2 regions of the Streptomyces sp. NPDC005898 genome follow, and region 2 is predicted to be linked to the other one. Evidence: riboswitches for the same ligand, from Rfam matches in the RefSeq annotation. Region 2 holds a riboswitch; the other holds the start of a gene.
What was found. A riboswitch is a leader RNA that binds a small molecule or an ion and turns the genes downstream of it on or off. The one in region 2 is predicted to bind cyclic di-AMP.

Region 1: another riboswitch for cyclic di-AMP. It lies ahead of ABZ385_RS06185 (C40 family peptidase); the one in region 2 lies ahead of ABZ385_RS05625 (LysM peptidoglycan-binding domain-containing protein).

Annotation. Positions count from the first base shown of each region.
Region 1 covers NZ_JBEXWC010000003.1:202,583-209,694, forward strand. Annotated here, with positions in the region: gene ABZ385_RS06175 (ATP-dependent Clp protease proteolytic subunit) at 1-467, shown strand, start outside; gene ABZ385_RS06180 (hypothetical protein) at 475-789, shown strand; cyclic di-AMP (ydaO/yuaA leader) riboswitch at 1,132-1,308, shown strand; gene ABZ385_RS06185 (C40 family peptidase) at 1,312-1,785, shown strand; gene ABZ385_RS06190 (LysE family translocator) at 1,856-2,473, opposite strand; gene ABZ385_RS06195 (LysR family transcriptional regulator) at 2,591-3,508, shown strand; gene ABZ385_RS06200 (ATP-binding protein) at 3,544-3,996, opposite strand; gene ABZ385_RS06205 (helix-turn-helix transcriptional regulator) at 4,270-5,136, shown strand; gene ABZ385_RS06210 (DUF397 domain-containing protein) at 5,146-5,370, shown strand; gene ABZ385_RS06215 (8-amino-7-oxononanoate synthase) at 5,405-6,622, opposite strand; gene bioB (biotin synthase BioB) at 6,743-7,112, shown strand, end outside.
Region 2 covers NZ_JBEXWC010000003.1:83,276-90,387, reverse strand. Annotated here, with positions in the region: gene ABZ385_RS05635 (polysaccharide deacetylase family protein) at 1-497, opposite strand, end outside; gene ABZ385_RS05630 (hypothetical protein) at 908-1,309, shown strand; gene ABZ385_RS05625 (LysM peptidoglycan-binding domain-containing protein) at 1,741-2,493, opposite strand; cyclic di-AMP (ydaO/yuaA leader) riboswitch at 2,499-2,691, opposite strand; gene ABZ385_RS05620 (RidA family protein) at 3,187-3,582, opposite strand; gene ABZ385_RS05615 (WYL domain-containing protein) at 3,718-4,707, shown strand; gene ABZ385_RS05610 (hypothetical protein) at 5,013-5,474, shown strand; gene ABZ385_RS05605 (hypothetical protein) at 5,696-6,757, shown strand; gene ABZ385_RS05600 (hypothetical protein) at 6,760-7,112, shown strand, end outside.

The sequences.
Region 1 (7,112 bases), 120 kb from region 2:
TGGAACACGTGGCGCCGGACCGTGACATCTCGCTCTACATCAACTCCCCGGGCGGCTCGCTGACCGCGATGACCGCGATCTACGACACCATGCAGTTCGTCACCTGCGACGTGGAGACCACCTGCCTCGGGCAGGCCTCCTCGGCCGCCGCCGTACTCCTGGCGGCGGGCACGCCCGGCAAGCGGTACATGCTGCCGGGGGCGCGATTGCTGATCCGCCAGCCCGCCATGACGGAGCCGGTGCGGGGCCAGGCCAGCGATCTGGTGATCCAGGCCGACGAGATGCTGCGCACCCGGGAGCTCCTCGAGGACCTGCTGGCGCGGCACACGGGACAGAGCAAGGAGCGGATCGCCGCGGACATCGAGCGGGACAAGATCCTCGACGCCCCGGCCGCAGTGGAGTACGGACTCGTGGACCGGATCATCCCGTCCCGCAAGTCCTCGCTCGCCGCGCGCGACGCGAGGTGATCCGAGGATGCTTCCCCCCGAACTCCCCCCGCTGCCCGCACTGACCCGGGCCGAGGCGGACCTGGTCGACCGTTACCTCGAAGTCGTCGACCTGCTCGGTAAGATCAATCCCGCCCGCGCGGAACACACCTACGGCGGGCTGCGCGCCGCCCAGGCGCTGGTGGGCCGGGCGAACGCCCTGCTGGAGGCGCTGACGCTCATGCACCAGCGCGGGGAGAGCGAGGTGCACGCCGCCACGCTCGCCCAGGCGTTACGCGTCCTCGACGGCGAGCGGCGGGCCGGCCGGGTGGGCCTGCCGCCGGCCCCGCGTCAGGGCGAATGAGCCCTTCCGCTCTTCGGAACGTCCGGCTCCCTTTCGAAACGGACCAGACGGGCTACCCCGGTCGGCGTACGCGGGCGTCCTTTGTCGTGCGGTCGGGAGTTGCGCCCGACGCGCGCCAAGAGGGCGGAATGAACCCTTCCGCTGCTGGTCGAACCGCCCTCGGACCCGGCGGCCAGGGGGTGATTTTCACCGTGTCCACTCGAACAGGTCAGTCGTGAGTAGGTTCACAAAACACCGTTTCGGCTCGGTTTTCGAACCCTTTTCGGGTCAAGATCCCTTCCGACGACAAGCCCCCGCCACAGCGGCGGGGCGATCCGGGCGGACGCCGAGTCCTGCCGCCGCCCGGATGACCGGTCGACATCGGTGCACCGGCAGGAGTGGAGGACCCAAGCATGGCGGGCCCGTCCGGAAGGTCCGGACGACGCCCTTGGGGTGAAGCCGCAGAGCACGACGCGGCCGGGCATCTTCGCCTGCCCGAACCCGACAGGTCATCCTTCACAGGCGGCTGACGAAGGGTTACGCATGACCGCGCTGAATCACGTTCCGCCGCTGCTCAGTCGGGCGGGAGCCGCTTCGGCTCTCACGCTCGCCGTCGTGGGCGGCACCGTCGTGGCCCCTGGGCTCACATCCGAGGCCGAGGCCGCCACTCACGGGACGAAGGCGCTCAAGATCGCGGCGTCCAAGAAGGGCGCCCCGTACAGCTACGGGGCCGTGGGGCCGCACCGGTTCGACTGCTCGGGCCTGACGCTGTACTCGTTCAAGCGCACGGGCAAGAAGCTGCCGCGCACCGCCGCCGCGCAGTACAACAAGACCCGGCACATCGCGAAGTCCCAGCGCACGCGGGGCGACCTCGTGTTCTTCCACTCGGGCCGCAACGTCTACCACGTCGGGATCTACGCCGGTAACGGCCGTATCTGGCACGCGCCGAAGAAGGGGGCCGTGGTGCGCCTGGAGAAGATCTGGTCCGGCAGCGTCTGGTACGGCCGGGTGCGCTGACCTCACCCGGCCGGCACGTCCGCACGCGCCCCGAGCACTCCCCCGGTGCTCGGTGCGCACGCCGCGGTCCTCACGCGAGGAGCGGTTCGAGGAGGAGCACGAGACCCAGGGCGCCGAGAGCGGCGCCGGTGACGCCCTCGACCGCACGGGCGACCCGCGGCCTGCGCAGCCACGGGCCGAGCCGGTCCACCAGGAGCGCCACGACGGGGAACCACAGCAGGGCGAACACCACGACGACGGCCCCGAGCAGCAGCGTTCTCGGCAGCACCGGACTTCCGTCGGGCACGAACTGCGGCAGCACGCTCAGGAAGGTGATGGCCGCCTTCGGGTTCAGCGCGTTGGTGAGGAACCCCTCGCGCAGACCACCGCCCCGCACCACCGGCTCGTCGCCCACCCCGATGCACGCCCGCAAGGCCGACCGCAGGGCGCGCGCGGCGAGGTACAGCACGTAGCAGGCGCCGACGAGCTGCAGCGCCCTGAAGAGCGCGGGCGCCGCCGCGAGCACCGCCGCCACACCCGTGACCGCCAGCGCCGTGTGCACCAAGAGGCCCGCGGCGACCCCCATCGCGCAGGCCACCCCCGTACGCCGCGAGACGAGGGCATTGCGTACGACGACGGTGAAGTCGGCGCCCGGCACGGCGACCATGCCCGCGGCGACTCCCGTGAAGGCGACCAGTTGTGCGTCCATGCCGGCCAGCCTGCCGTGCGCGGGCCTTCAACGGGTATGTGCAATATCCTGGGTCTGCCTTAAGCAGACGTTTACCCCGTGGGCGCGTTCGACGCGCGGCGCAGAGAGGGTGTCCCCGTGTACGACCCCACGCGGCTCGCCGCGCTCGTCGCGGTCTCCGAGGCGGGTTCGATCACCCGGGCCGCCGAGCGCCTCGGCTACACCGTGCCCGCGCTCTCCCAGCAGCTGGCCAAGCTGGAGCGGGAGACGGGCAGCGCGCTGCTCGTGCGCCATCACCGCGGGGCCCGGCTGACCGGCGCCGGCGAGCTGCTGGTGGGGCACGCCCGCCGGGTGCTCGACGAGTTGGAGCGGGCCCGGCACGAACTGGCCCGGCTCGCCGGGCTGTCCGGCGGGCGGCTGCGCGTGGGCACCTTCCAGACGGCGGGCATCCATCTGCTGCCGCCGGTCCTGACCGCCTTCCGCAGGGCCCACCCGGCGGTGGAACTGACGGTGACGGCGCACGAACCGCCCTCCGGCGTCGAGGCGGTCGCGTCGGGTGAGGTCGATCTGGCCCTCACCCACGCGTACGAGCCCGCCGACCCGGTGCCGCTGCCCGCCGCCGTGTCGGCCGAGCCGGTGCTCGTGGAGGAGCTGGTCCTGGTGACCCAGCCGGGGCACGCCCTGACGAGCGGCACGTCCCGCCTGCCGCCGTCGGCACTGGCCGGGCAGCCGTTGATCAGCATGGCCCCCGACCATCCGCCGCGACGGGCCGTGGAGCGGGCCCTCGCCCGGGCCGGGGCGACGCCCGCCGTGGTGGTCGGGACGCCGGGCTACGCCCTGGTCTGCGCCCTGGTCAGCGCGGGGCTCGGGGTGGCCGTGGTGCCGGAGATGGTGGCGCGCACCGCCGCGACGCCCGTCGGCATGCGGCTCCTCGACCCGGGTGATCTGCGGCGGACCATCTCCGTCGTCCACCGGGCCGACGAGTCGAACGCCGCGGCGGACTCCTTCCGGGCGCTGCTGCGGGGCGCCTTCGGGCGGTCGGCGGGCACGGGCTGAGTCCTTCGCGCGCGGCGCCGGGCCGGCTCGCGCGCTCAGTGCGCCGCGTCGCGGTGCCGGTGCTGGGCGGGGAGGGTCCAGGGCAGGGCGATCCACACGGTCTTGCCGCCCTCCTCGGTGGGGCTGACCGAGAGCCTGCCGCCGCACTCGGCGGTCAGCCAGCGAATGATGACCATGCCCCGGCCGTTGTCCTGCTGGACGGCCGCGGGCAGCCGCCGCGGATGGCGCGGATGGCTGTCGGTGACACCGATCCGCAGCTGCTCGTCCCGGTCGAGCCGGACGTCCACGGTGAAGGTCGGGGACTGGCCGAGGGTGTGCTGCACGGCGTTGGTGGCGAGTTCGGAGACGATGAGCCGGATGGTGTCCCCCACCTCGGCACCCTCCGGCAGGCCCCATTCCGTGAGGACCTTCGCCACGTAGGTGCGGGCGGCGGAGACCGAGGCGGGATCGCTCGGCAGAGTGACGGATGCTTCCTGATGGTCTGCCATGGCGACGCTGTCCCTTTCCCACCGGGGTCGGTCCTACGACTCGGAGCGGATGACTCGAGGACGGCCCCGGACCGGTGCTTCGCGCCAGCCTCCCACTCCTTGACCGGTCCCGGGTGGCGATCCACCGAGATGTGCATATATCTGTCGCTCGAAGCGGTGAACTCTGCTACGGCCGACCGTATTTGGCCGCCGGGACCGTGCTTCCTCTACTGTCGCCCCTGTCCCCCGCTCCGCCGCCGGGAATCCGACGGCCCGGTCCCGAAGGAGACGGACATGCAGTACGGCCCCGCGGTGCGCCGCCGCCGGCTCGGCGCCGAACTGCGTACACTACGCGCCGCCGCGGGACTGACCAGCAGCCAGGCCGCCGCCGAGGTCGGCTGGCACCAGTCGAAGGTGAGCCGGATCGAGACGGGCCGCAGCGGTGTGAGGGCCGGGGACGTGCGCCTCCTGCTGGAGGCCTACGAGGTGGCGGACCGCCGTCTGTGCGAGCTGCTCGTGGCACTGGCCGGGACCGACGACCAGGGCACGGCCGGACGTCACCACTGGTGGCGGGCCTATCGTGACCTGCTGCCCGCCACCTACCGCGACTTCATCAGCCTCGAGGCCCAGGCGGGCTGGGTGCGCACGCTGGAGACCTCCGTGGTGCCCGGGCTGCTGCAGACTCCCGCGTACGCGCGCGCGGTGACCCGGGCCGCGCTCGGCAAGCTGCCCGAGCCGCAGGTCGACGCCCTGGTGGAGGTGCGCCTGGCCCGTCAGGAGGTGCTGCGCGCCCAGCCGCCGCTGCGCCTGAGCGCGATCGTGGACGAGGCGGTTTTGCGCCGTCCCGTGGGCGGGCCGCTGGTCTTCGCACAACAGCTCGCACGGTTACGGGAGGTGGCGCTGTTGCCCCAGGTGCGTCTCCAGGTGCTGCCGTTCGGTCGCGGCGAGCATGCGGGGCTCATCGGACCTTTCGTTATTTTGTCATTTCCGAGCATTGCTGATCTGGATGTGGTCGTTCTCGACCACTTGACGAGTAGCCTCTATCTGGAGGGGAAGGACGACCTCCAGGCGTACACGGAGGCCTTCAACTCCCTTCAGGAACAGGCGCTTTCACCCGAGGACTCAAAGGAATTCATCGCCGGGCTAAGCGACGGCGCGTAAGGAGGCACCATGACCGCACTGCCTCGGTACGTACCTTCAAGCACGACCCTCAAGGGCGCGCGGTGGCGGCGCAGCAGCCGCAGCAACGGAACGAACAACTGCGTCGAGACGGCCACGCTCGACTCCGGCACACCGGCCGCCCTGCTGGCCGTGCGCGACTCGAAGAACACCGCGGGGCCCGCCCTGCTCTTCTCCCCCGGCCCCTGGGAGACGTTCGTCGACAGCCTCCGGTGAGAGGGGGCCGGCCGCGCAGTGGGCCGGCTTCCGCTCACCTGGGAGCGGTGCGGCTGATCACTCGTACGGCCTCGGCGATCTGTGCGTCGGTGAGGTCCGCGCGGGCGGTCAGCCGCAGCCGGGAGACACCGTCCGGCACCGACGGCGGCCGGAAGCAGCCGACCGCCAGACCCGCCGCCCGGCAGTCGGCGGCCCAGCGCACGGCCGACTCGGGGGACGGCGCGCGCACGGAGACGACGGCGGCGTCGGGACGTACCGCCGACAGCCCTTCGGCCGTGAGGCGCGCGTGCAGCTCCGCGGCGACGTGTCGGGCCCGCGCCGCACGTTCGGGCTCCCGGCGCAGCAGCCGCAGGGCCGCGAGCGCCGCGCCCGCCGCGGCGGGCGCGAGCCCCGTGTCGAAGATGAACGTCCGCGCGGCGTTCACCAGGTGCTCGATGACCTTGGCGGGGCCGAGCACGGCGCCGCCCTGGCTGCCGAAGGACTTCGAGAGGGTGAGGGTGACCACCGTGTCGGCGGCCCCCGCGAGGCCCGCGGCGTGCGGGGCGCCCCGGCCGCCGTCGCCGAGGACACCGAGTCCGTGGGCGTCGTCGACGATGAGCCCCGCGCCCGCCTGCCGGCACACGGCGGCCAGTTCGGCCAGCGGCGCGGCGTCGCCGTCCACCGAGAACACCGAGTCCGACACCATGACGGCGGGTCCGTCGTGGGTGCCCAGGGTCTTGCGCACCGCCGCCGGATCGGCGTGCGGCACCACCTGCGTCACGCCGCGCGCGAGCCGGCAGCCGTCGATCAAGGAGGCGTGGTTGCTCGCGTCGGAGACGATGAGGGAGCCGTGCGGGGCGAGCGCGGTGACCGCCGCGAGGTTCGCCGCGTAGCCCGAGGAGAGCACGAGCGCCGCCTCGAAGCCGCAGAACGCGGCGAGTTCCCGCTCCAGCTCGGCGTGGAGCTGCGTGGATCCGGTGACGAGCCGGGAGCCGGTGGCGCCGCCGCCCCACCGCCTGGCCGCCGCCGCGGCGCCCTCGATGATCTCGGGGTGCCGGGTCAGGCCCAGATAGTCGTTGCTCGCCAGGTCGAGCAGGCCGCCGGCGTCGGCGGCGCGCGGCCGCAAGGCGCGCACGAGCCCGGCCTCGGCGCGCAGCCTGGCCTGCTCGTCGAGCCAGTCGAACGGCGAGCGCTGCGGGGGCCCGGAGTGCGGCGGGCGGGCGGGTCCGGGCGCACTCGACGGGCCCGGCACAGAGTGCCTGTTTGTAGACATTGCACAGACCCTAGCCGTCCTGCCACCTGGCCAGTATGTGGCAATACCCACACCTCAAACCGGTTCTGTTGTGTGAACTCTCCTTGGCCGGGGAGCCTGCCGTGGGTAAGGATCAGCGCCATGGATCTGCTGAACACGCTGGTGGACAAGGGGCTTCGGCGCGAACTGCCGACCCGCGAAGAGGCGCTGGCCGTGCTGGCCACCTCCGACGACGATCTCCTGGACGTAGTGGCCGCCGCCGGCAAGGTGCGCCGGCAGTGGTTCGGGCGACGGGTGAAACTCAACTATCTGGTCAACCTCAAGTCGGGGCTGTGCCCCGAGGACTGCTCGTACTGCTCGCAGCGGCTCGGGTCGAAGGCCGAGATCCTCAAGTACACCTGGCTGAAGCCGGACGAGGCCTCGCGGGCCGCGGCGGCCGGGGTCGCGGGCGGCGCCAAGCGGGTCTGCCTGGTGGCCAGCGGGCGCGGGCCCACCGACCGGGACGTGGACC
Region 2 (7,112 bases):
ATCGGCCGCACACCGCCGGACGCCTTTGTGATCATGCGTTCGGCGTCGAGTATCTGCTGCGACTGATAGCGCTGGGAGTTCTTGTCCATGGCGGTGTCGTGCGACACCGAGTGGTCGCAGAGCCGGTGCCCGTCCGCGACCACTTTCTTCACGAGGTCGGGGTGGGCCCGCGCCTGCGTCCCCACCATGCAGAACGTGGCCTTCACCCCGTACTCCCGCAGCAGGTCGAGCACTTGAGGGGTCCATACGGGGTCGGGGCCGTCGTCGATCGTGATGTTGACGCCGCGCTTCCCCTTCTCCGAGGCGTGCGCGATGGTCGCCGAGACCGGCTTGACGTCACCGCCGGGCTCGGCCGATGCGCCCGCGCGCGGCGGCGCGTCGCTCACGTCGCCGGCCTGCGCGGTCCACACCGAGGCGCCGGTGGCGAGCACCGTCACACCGAGCGCCGCCCCGATCAACTTGCCGTACCAGCCCCGTCCCCCGCTGTGCCGTGCCATGCCCGCCCCTCTCACGTCATCCTCGCCGGTCCCCGGTCCGGTGGCCTTACCGCCACATGCCAGGACGGGGCCGGGCGACCGAGGGATGCGCCTGTTACGGATCACGGACAATTTCGTGAGAGTTCGCGGACAACCCGCCGCGAGCGGAGGCACGGGTGGCGGGTGCCGTCGACTTCCGCCGCCTGTGCCGACGCGGCGTCAAACCCCGTGGCAGAGGCCCGCCTTGACCGTCGTACGCGTCGAACGCACGGGTTTTTTTGAGCGAGACGGACATCGGGCGGTTCGGCCTTCGACCGCCCCCGAAGGACTGGGCACTTCGCGCCGGGATGTCGGCGATGTCCACCCGCCGGGGCCCGCCACCTCGTCAAGGGTGAGAATGAACCCCACATTTCCCCTCGACCAGGAGATTCATGTACAAGCGCCTGCCTGTCCTCGCCCTCTGCCTCGCCGCGGCCGTCCTTGGCACATCGGCGTGCGACGACGACGGCGACGACCGCCCCCGGGCCTCGGCGTCCGCGGCCTCGACCACCGGGTCCGCGCCCTCGGCCGGCGCGTCCACGCCCGCGCCCAGCGCCGCCGAGCCGCGCAAGCTGACGGGCGTGATGTCCAAGCTCTACCTCAAGACGATCCGGGACCACTACCCGGACCTGGCGGACATCGATGACGCGACGCTTCTCGCACACGGCAACGCCTTCTGCGCCGCGCGGGGGAAGGCACTCGGTGACCAGGCGAAGAAGACGATGAGGGAAATCGACACCACTCCGAAGCAGACTGCCCAGATCATGGGAACCGCGCACGGCCTGTGCCGGTAGCGCCAGTGGTGACGGCCTGTCAGCCGTGCACCCGCTCCGAGCTGGACGGCCTCTACCGCGCGCCCGGCGTGCGGCTGCCCGAGGACGTCGAGTAATCGCTGTTACGGCACAACGGGTCGGGACTCACCGACGTCATCCCGTCCATGTACGCGCTCTACAGCGTCCCCGCCCCCGTGGATCGCCGTCATGGGTGACGGTGAGGAGTGGCGGGCCGTCGATATGGACACCGACTTCCCAGGGACATTGGTCTGGGCGGATGTGAGGGGTTGAGGGGTGATTCGCCCCAGTTCGAGCCGTTCCTTGGAGTGGCCGGGTGATCCGGTTCGCACTCGGCGGGCCGGGCGCAAACGGCCGGACCGGTCCGGGCCCCAGTGGAACGAGCCGCCCGGCGGGTGATCCGCCGGGCGGGCGGTCTGCGTGGGGGATGAGGGCTAGTACGGGCCGTTCACGTTGTCGATCGAGCCGTATCGGGCGGCCGCGTAGTTGCAGGCGGCGGTGATGTTGGCGACGGGGTCGAAGCTGTCCAGCGACGTGCCGGGCACGTGGTACGCGGTGAACGTGGGGCCGATGACCTGCAGGAGTCCCTTGGAAGGCGTGCCGGCGACCGCGTTGACGTCCCAGTTGTTGATGGCCAGCGGGTTGCCGGAGGACTCACGCATGACGTTGCGGTGGATGCCCTCGTAGGAACCGGGGATGCCGTGCCGGGCCATGATGTCCAGCGACTCCCTGATCCAGCCGTCGAGGTTGTCGGGGTAGGTCTTCTGCGCGGGAGCGACGGCGGGCACGGCCTCACGCGCCGAGCGGTCCGCCCGCTGGGCGGACGCCGGGGAGGCGGCCGGCTTCTTCGCGGGCTCGGCCGCGCCCTTCGCGCCGAGAGTGAGCTTGAGACCCGGGTGTATCAGCTTCGGGTCGGCGCCGAGTACGCCGCGGTTGTCCTCGTAGAGCTTCTTCCAGCCGCCGCTCAGGGAGTGCTCCTGGGCGATCTTGGAGAGGGAGTCGCCCGCGACGACGACGTAGGTCCTGGAGTCGGCGGCCGGCTTGGCGGGGGCGCCGGCCTCGGCCGCGCCGGCGCTGGTGGCACCGAGCACGGGGAGGACGAGCACGGCTCCGCCCGTTCCCGCGGCGGCGATGCCCCGGTTGAGCGAGCTGGACTTGGGGCGGCGGTGCTTTCCCTTTGCGGGCATGACGAAACGTTCCTCTCCGTCGCCTGCGAGGTGAGCTGTCGGGTTGGGACGGGAGCTGTCCTGGCGCGTGGGGAGCGCGCCTTCACCCCGAGCCGATCCGGAATCCGGATCGGCGGCTTACCTGGGTCCCCCGCTCCTGCCGTGGATGAGTGAGTGGAAGGGTTTCCGGACAGCGGCAGGATTCGGCGTTCCGTCCGGATTGACGGTGACATTAAGCGAGAGCGCCGGGCCACAACAAGGCCGGAATTCACACTGGCGAATCCAAAGAGACTTCCCTGGGAATTTGATCTCCCCGACTCTTTGATCGTTAAAGTCAACTCGCTTTGCGGGGAACGGGAGTTTGTGCGGGGGGCTACGCGATCATCCTCTGTCGGCGTGACACATTTCACTGAATCGGCAGGGGGGAACCGGCGTTTAACGTCGCAAAGAGTGTCTTGAATAGTACATCTGCGACCAAAGTGGCGACTGGCTAATTGCTGCGCAAAGATGGACATATTGAACCCCTTGAGGGCGGCACCGCCCCGGTGCGGCGCAGGGGGTTCATGACGCCTACTGCCGTGAAAGGTCTGTCTTCTTTATGGCGAAGCAGTCCAGCCTCTCCACCGGTCACCGATTGCCCGCGGGAATGAAAACTGCTCGTGCCGGATGGGCCGACACGAGCAGGAGAAGCGGTGAATTGGTGGTGAGGTCACGTCATGAAACGGCAGTTCCTTCGAGTTCGACCATCTGACCCGGGATCGCCAGCCGTGTCACCCCGAGCATCGTGGTGGCCGGTGCCACTCCCGCAATGCCCAACCGCGAGGCCAGCAGCCTGTAATGAGGGAACAGCAGATCGACGTCGGTGGTGTAGACGTTGAGCCGGACAAGGTTCGCGAGGGACATGCCGGCCTCGCCGAGCACGGCCTCCAGATTGTCGAGGCTCAGCGTCAACTGTCCGGCCATGTCACCCTCGTACTGAGGCTTGCCGTCACCGTCCATCGCGGTCTGCCCGGAGCAGTAAAGGGTCCGGGTGTGCCCGCTGACGAGTTCCCCCTGGTTGAATCCCATCTCCACCGACCACGTCACGGGATTGACCGCTGTTCGTTCCACTGCCACATCAGCTCCGTTCGACTGCACGGGAAATACGGACATCCGTCGGCGCCCGCGCTGGTGCCGACGTCGGTGTTCCGGAGCCTGTCAACGAATCACGACACCCTCGGTCATGTATTCGATAGGGTCTGCCGCATGCGCGCCGATCGACTGGTCTCGCTGGTGCTGATGTTGCGTCAGCGCGGTCGGCTGACCGCGGACACGCTCGCCCGTGAGCTGGAGGTGTCCACCCGTACCGTGCTGCGCGACATCGAGGCGCTGTCCGCGGCCGGGGTCCCGGTCTTCGCGGAACGCGGCAGGCACGGCGGGTTCGCGTTGTTGCCCGGTTTCCGGACGGAACTCATGGGGCTGAACCACGACGAGGCCGTGGCCCTCCTGGCCGCCGGACCGGGGCGCGCGGAGCGGGTGTTCGGCCTCGGCCCGGCGCGTGCCGCCGCTCTGCGCAAAGTCGTCGACGCGCTGCCCGAAAGCCATAGGGCCCCCGCGAGCGACGCGGCCCGGCGCTTCCTCGTGGAACCGGAGACGGACCTGCTCCCAAGCCGGTCGGACGCCGAGAAGGTGCCGGAGGCGGTGATGGCCGAGATCCGGCGCGCGGTGCTAGCCGGGCACAAGCTGCGCATCCACTACGCGGCCACGGACCAGCCGCCGCGGTGGCGCACGGTGGACCCGATCGGACTGGTCACCGTGCGGGACCGGGGTTACCTGCTCGCCACGCGATCCGGCGCGGACCGCACCTACCGGCTGTCCCGGGTCTCGGTCGCCGAGGAACTCCCCGAACCGGCACAGCGGCCGAACCAGGTCGACCTGGAACGGATCTGGCGGGAACGCTGCGCGCGGTTCCTGTCCGACGGCCACCTCACCGTGCCGCTACGGGTGAATCCGCGCCGGCGCGAGGAGTTGCTGAACACCGCCGTGGCGGTGCGCGCCGCGGACCCCGGCCTCCATCCCGACCCTGAGGGGTGGCTGCGGCTGGAGGCGACGTACCAGGACCTGCGCCATGCCGAGTGGGCGCTGTGGCAGCTCGGCTCGGACGCGGAAGCCTTGGCCCCCGCGGCCTTGCGCACCTCCCTGCGCGACCGCGCCGCCGCGATGGCCGCGCGTTACGCCGAGTCCCCGGAGTCCTAGCTCGGGCGCCGGCCGCAGCGGAACCAGCCGGAAGACCACGCGTCCGCCGCCGTGGCGGCCTGTTGAGCGGCTCGTCCCGCCGGGAAACGTGAGTGGAGTACTCCTCCGCGAAGCCCCGCAGTGTCACCCCGGCCTCGGCCAGTGAGCGGCGCTGCGCGTCGAAGGACTGCCGGACGGTCGAGGCGCGGGCGCGTCCAGCCAACAAAAGGCCGAAGCCGTGCCGAGGCAAGCTGCTCTTGTTCGCCCCCAGGCCCCAGCCGCCGTCCCACAGGATTGGTCACATGCCCCCGGGGTAGCCGCATCTCATGCTTGGCAACCCTCATCGGCTGCCGGGGTCTCTCGCCCGCGCAATCCAGCGGCGCAAAACGCCCCGGCACGCCCGATCCCAGCGCCGACGCGGCAGGATCCACCGCCGCCTGCTCGCCTACCGCGATGTGCAGATCCTCCACTCCCTCGCGCCCGACGCCCGGGCCGACAGCCTCCTTCTCGTCCACATCCGCCGGGTCGTGGGCCATCTCACCTACGAGGTCTGCGAACAGTGCGCGAGCGGCGTCATCTCGGAGATCCACGTCGCCGCGCCCCTGCTCGACAGCGGTCTGGAGACCCGCGCCATCTCGCACCTGCGCGCCTGCTACCCCGACGTGACGTGGCGCAGCTGCCCGGCGCGGCGCACGACCCGCACGTTGGTGCACCGCATGCACCTGCCGGAGAGCAGGACCGAACGCGCGTGCTCCCACACTGAGGCCCTCGACCCGACCGGAAGCTGAGACCGGCGCGCAGTCACCTCCGCAGTCCCACCGGCAGCTCCACCCAGCGACGCGGAAAGCCGGCACCGAGCGACGTGGCAGCGACCAGACGCTCGACGTGGACCCCCGTGCCGAGGAACTTGGGATTGTTCGGGTGGCGGCTGTGGGACGTCTGTTCAGCGATGGGTGCACGCCCTAGGCTGAGCGGCCTTCGCCTCCTGGGAGGTCTCGTGAACGGGTTCGTGAACGGTCTCCGTGCGGCCCTCGTCTGCTGTGTGATCGCGTGCGTCGCGGCGGTGTCGGCTCCTGGGGCCACGGCCGCGACGCCCGGCTGGACGGTGCTTCCCGTGCCGCCCGCGGCGGCCTCACCGGTGACCGTGTCCGACTTCGCCGCCCGTGGGCCGGGCGAAGGATGGGTGACCGGATACGAGCACACCGCCGACGGGCTGCGCCCGATGCTGTACCGGTGGGACGGCAAGGCGTGGAGCCGGGACACGACCTTCCCCGGCGCCGGGGACCCGGGCTGGCTCGGCAAGGCGCGGTTCGTCGGCGACGAGCTGTGGATCCTGCACGACAACCGTGCGGGAGAAGGCGAGATCCTGCGCCGGTCGGCGGGGGAGTGGAACGTTCTCGCCCTGCCGCAGACCCTGCGGGTCTACCAGGACTTCACCGCCGTACCGGGCGCCGCGTGGGTCGTCGGAGAGGACGACACGGGACTGAAGGTGCTGCACTACGACGGCTCCCGCTGGACCACGCAGACCACCCCGGACGGCGTGCACTACGTGATGGGGATCACCGCGCGTACCGCCGACGACGCCTGGGCCTGGGCGGACACCGACACCGGCCCCGCCATCCTGCGCTGGGACGGAACGGCGTGGCGGGACGCGAAGGTGGCGCTGCCGGCGAACGGCAACGTGCACACCATTCTGCTCGAACCGTCGGGCCGGGCCACGATCGGCGGCAGCCAGTACACCGAGAACGGGGGGCGCACCTACCTGATGACCTGGAACGGGCACTCCTGGCGCACCACCTACCCGCCGCTGGGCGACACGTACACCGAGGCCATGGTGCGCGGACCGGACGGCGCGCTGTGGCTGCCGATGCGCAGCGACCGCGCGTTCCAGTCGAAGTACGCGCGGGTGAACGGCGCGCGCACCACCTTCTCCTACGGCCCCGAGCGCACGAACGCCATCGACGTCAAACCCCTCGCGCTGGCGCCCGCCGGGGCCACGCTGCTGTCCTTCGGGACCGTCGAGGTCTACGGCTCGAAACCGAACCTCATGAGCGAGCGGCTGGGAGGCTGACCATGGCACGCAGACTTCTCGTCGCGGTCCTCGCCGTCGCCATGACCGCCCTCGCCGCCCTGAGCCCGGCCGTGGCGCAGACCGACCCGGCCTGGCGGCACGTACCCGTCCCGGCGGAGGTGCGCCCGCAGGCAGGGCTCAACGAGGCGGTGGCGTTCGGGCCGGACCGGGCATGGGCGGTGGGTGCCGACGCCGTCGGACGCGAGGCGCCGGGCTTCCCGCTGGTCCTGCGCTGGGACGGGACCGCGTGGCAGCGGCACAGCCTCCCGGGAGTCCGCTGGCAGGGGGAGCTGCTGTCCGTCGCCGGGACATCCCCGTCCTCGGTCTGGGCGGTCGGCCGTGACGCTGCGGGCGG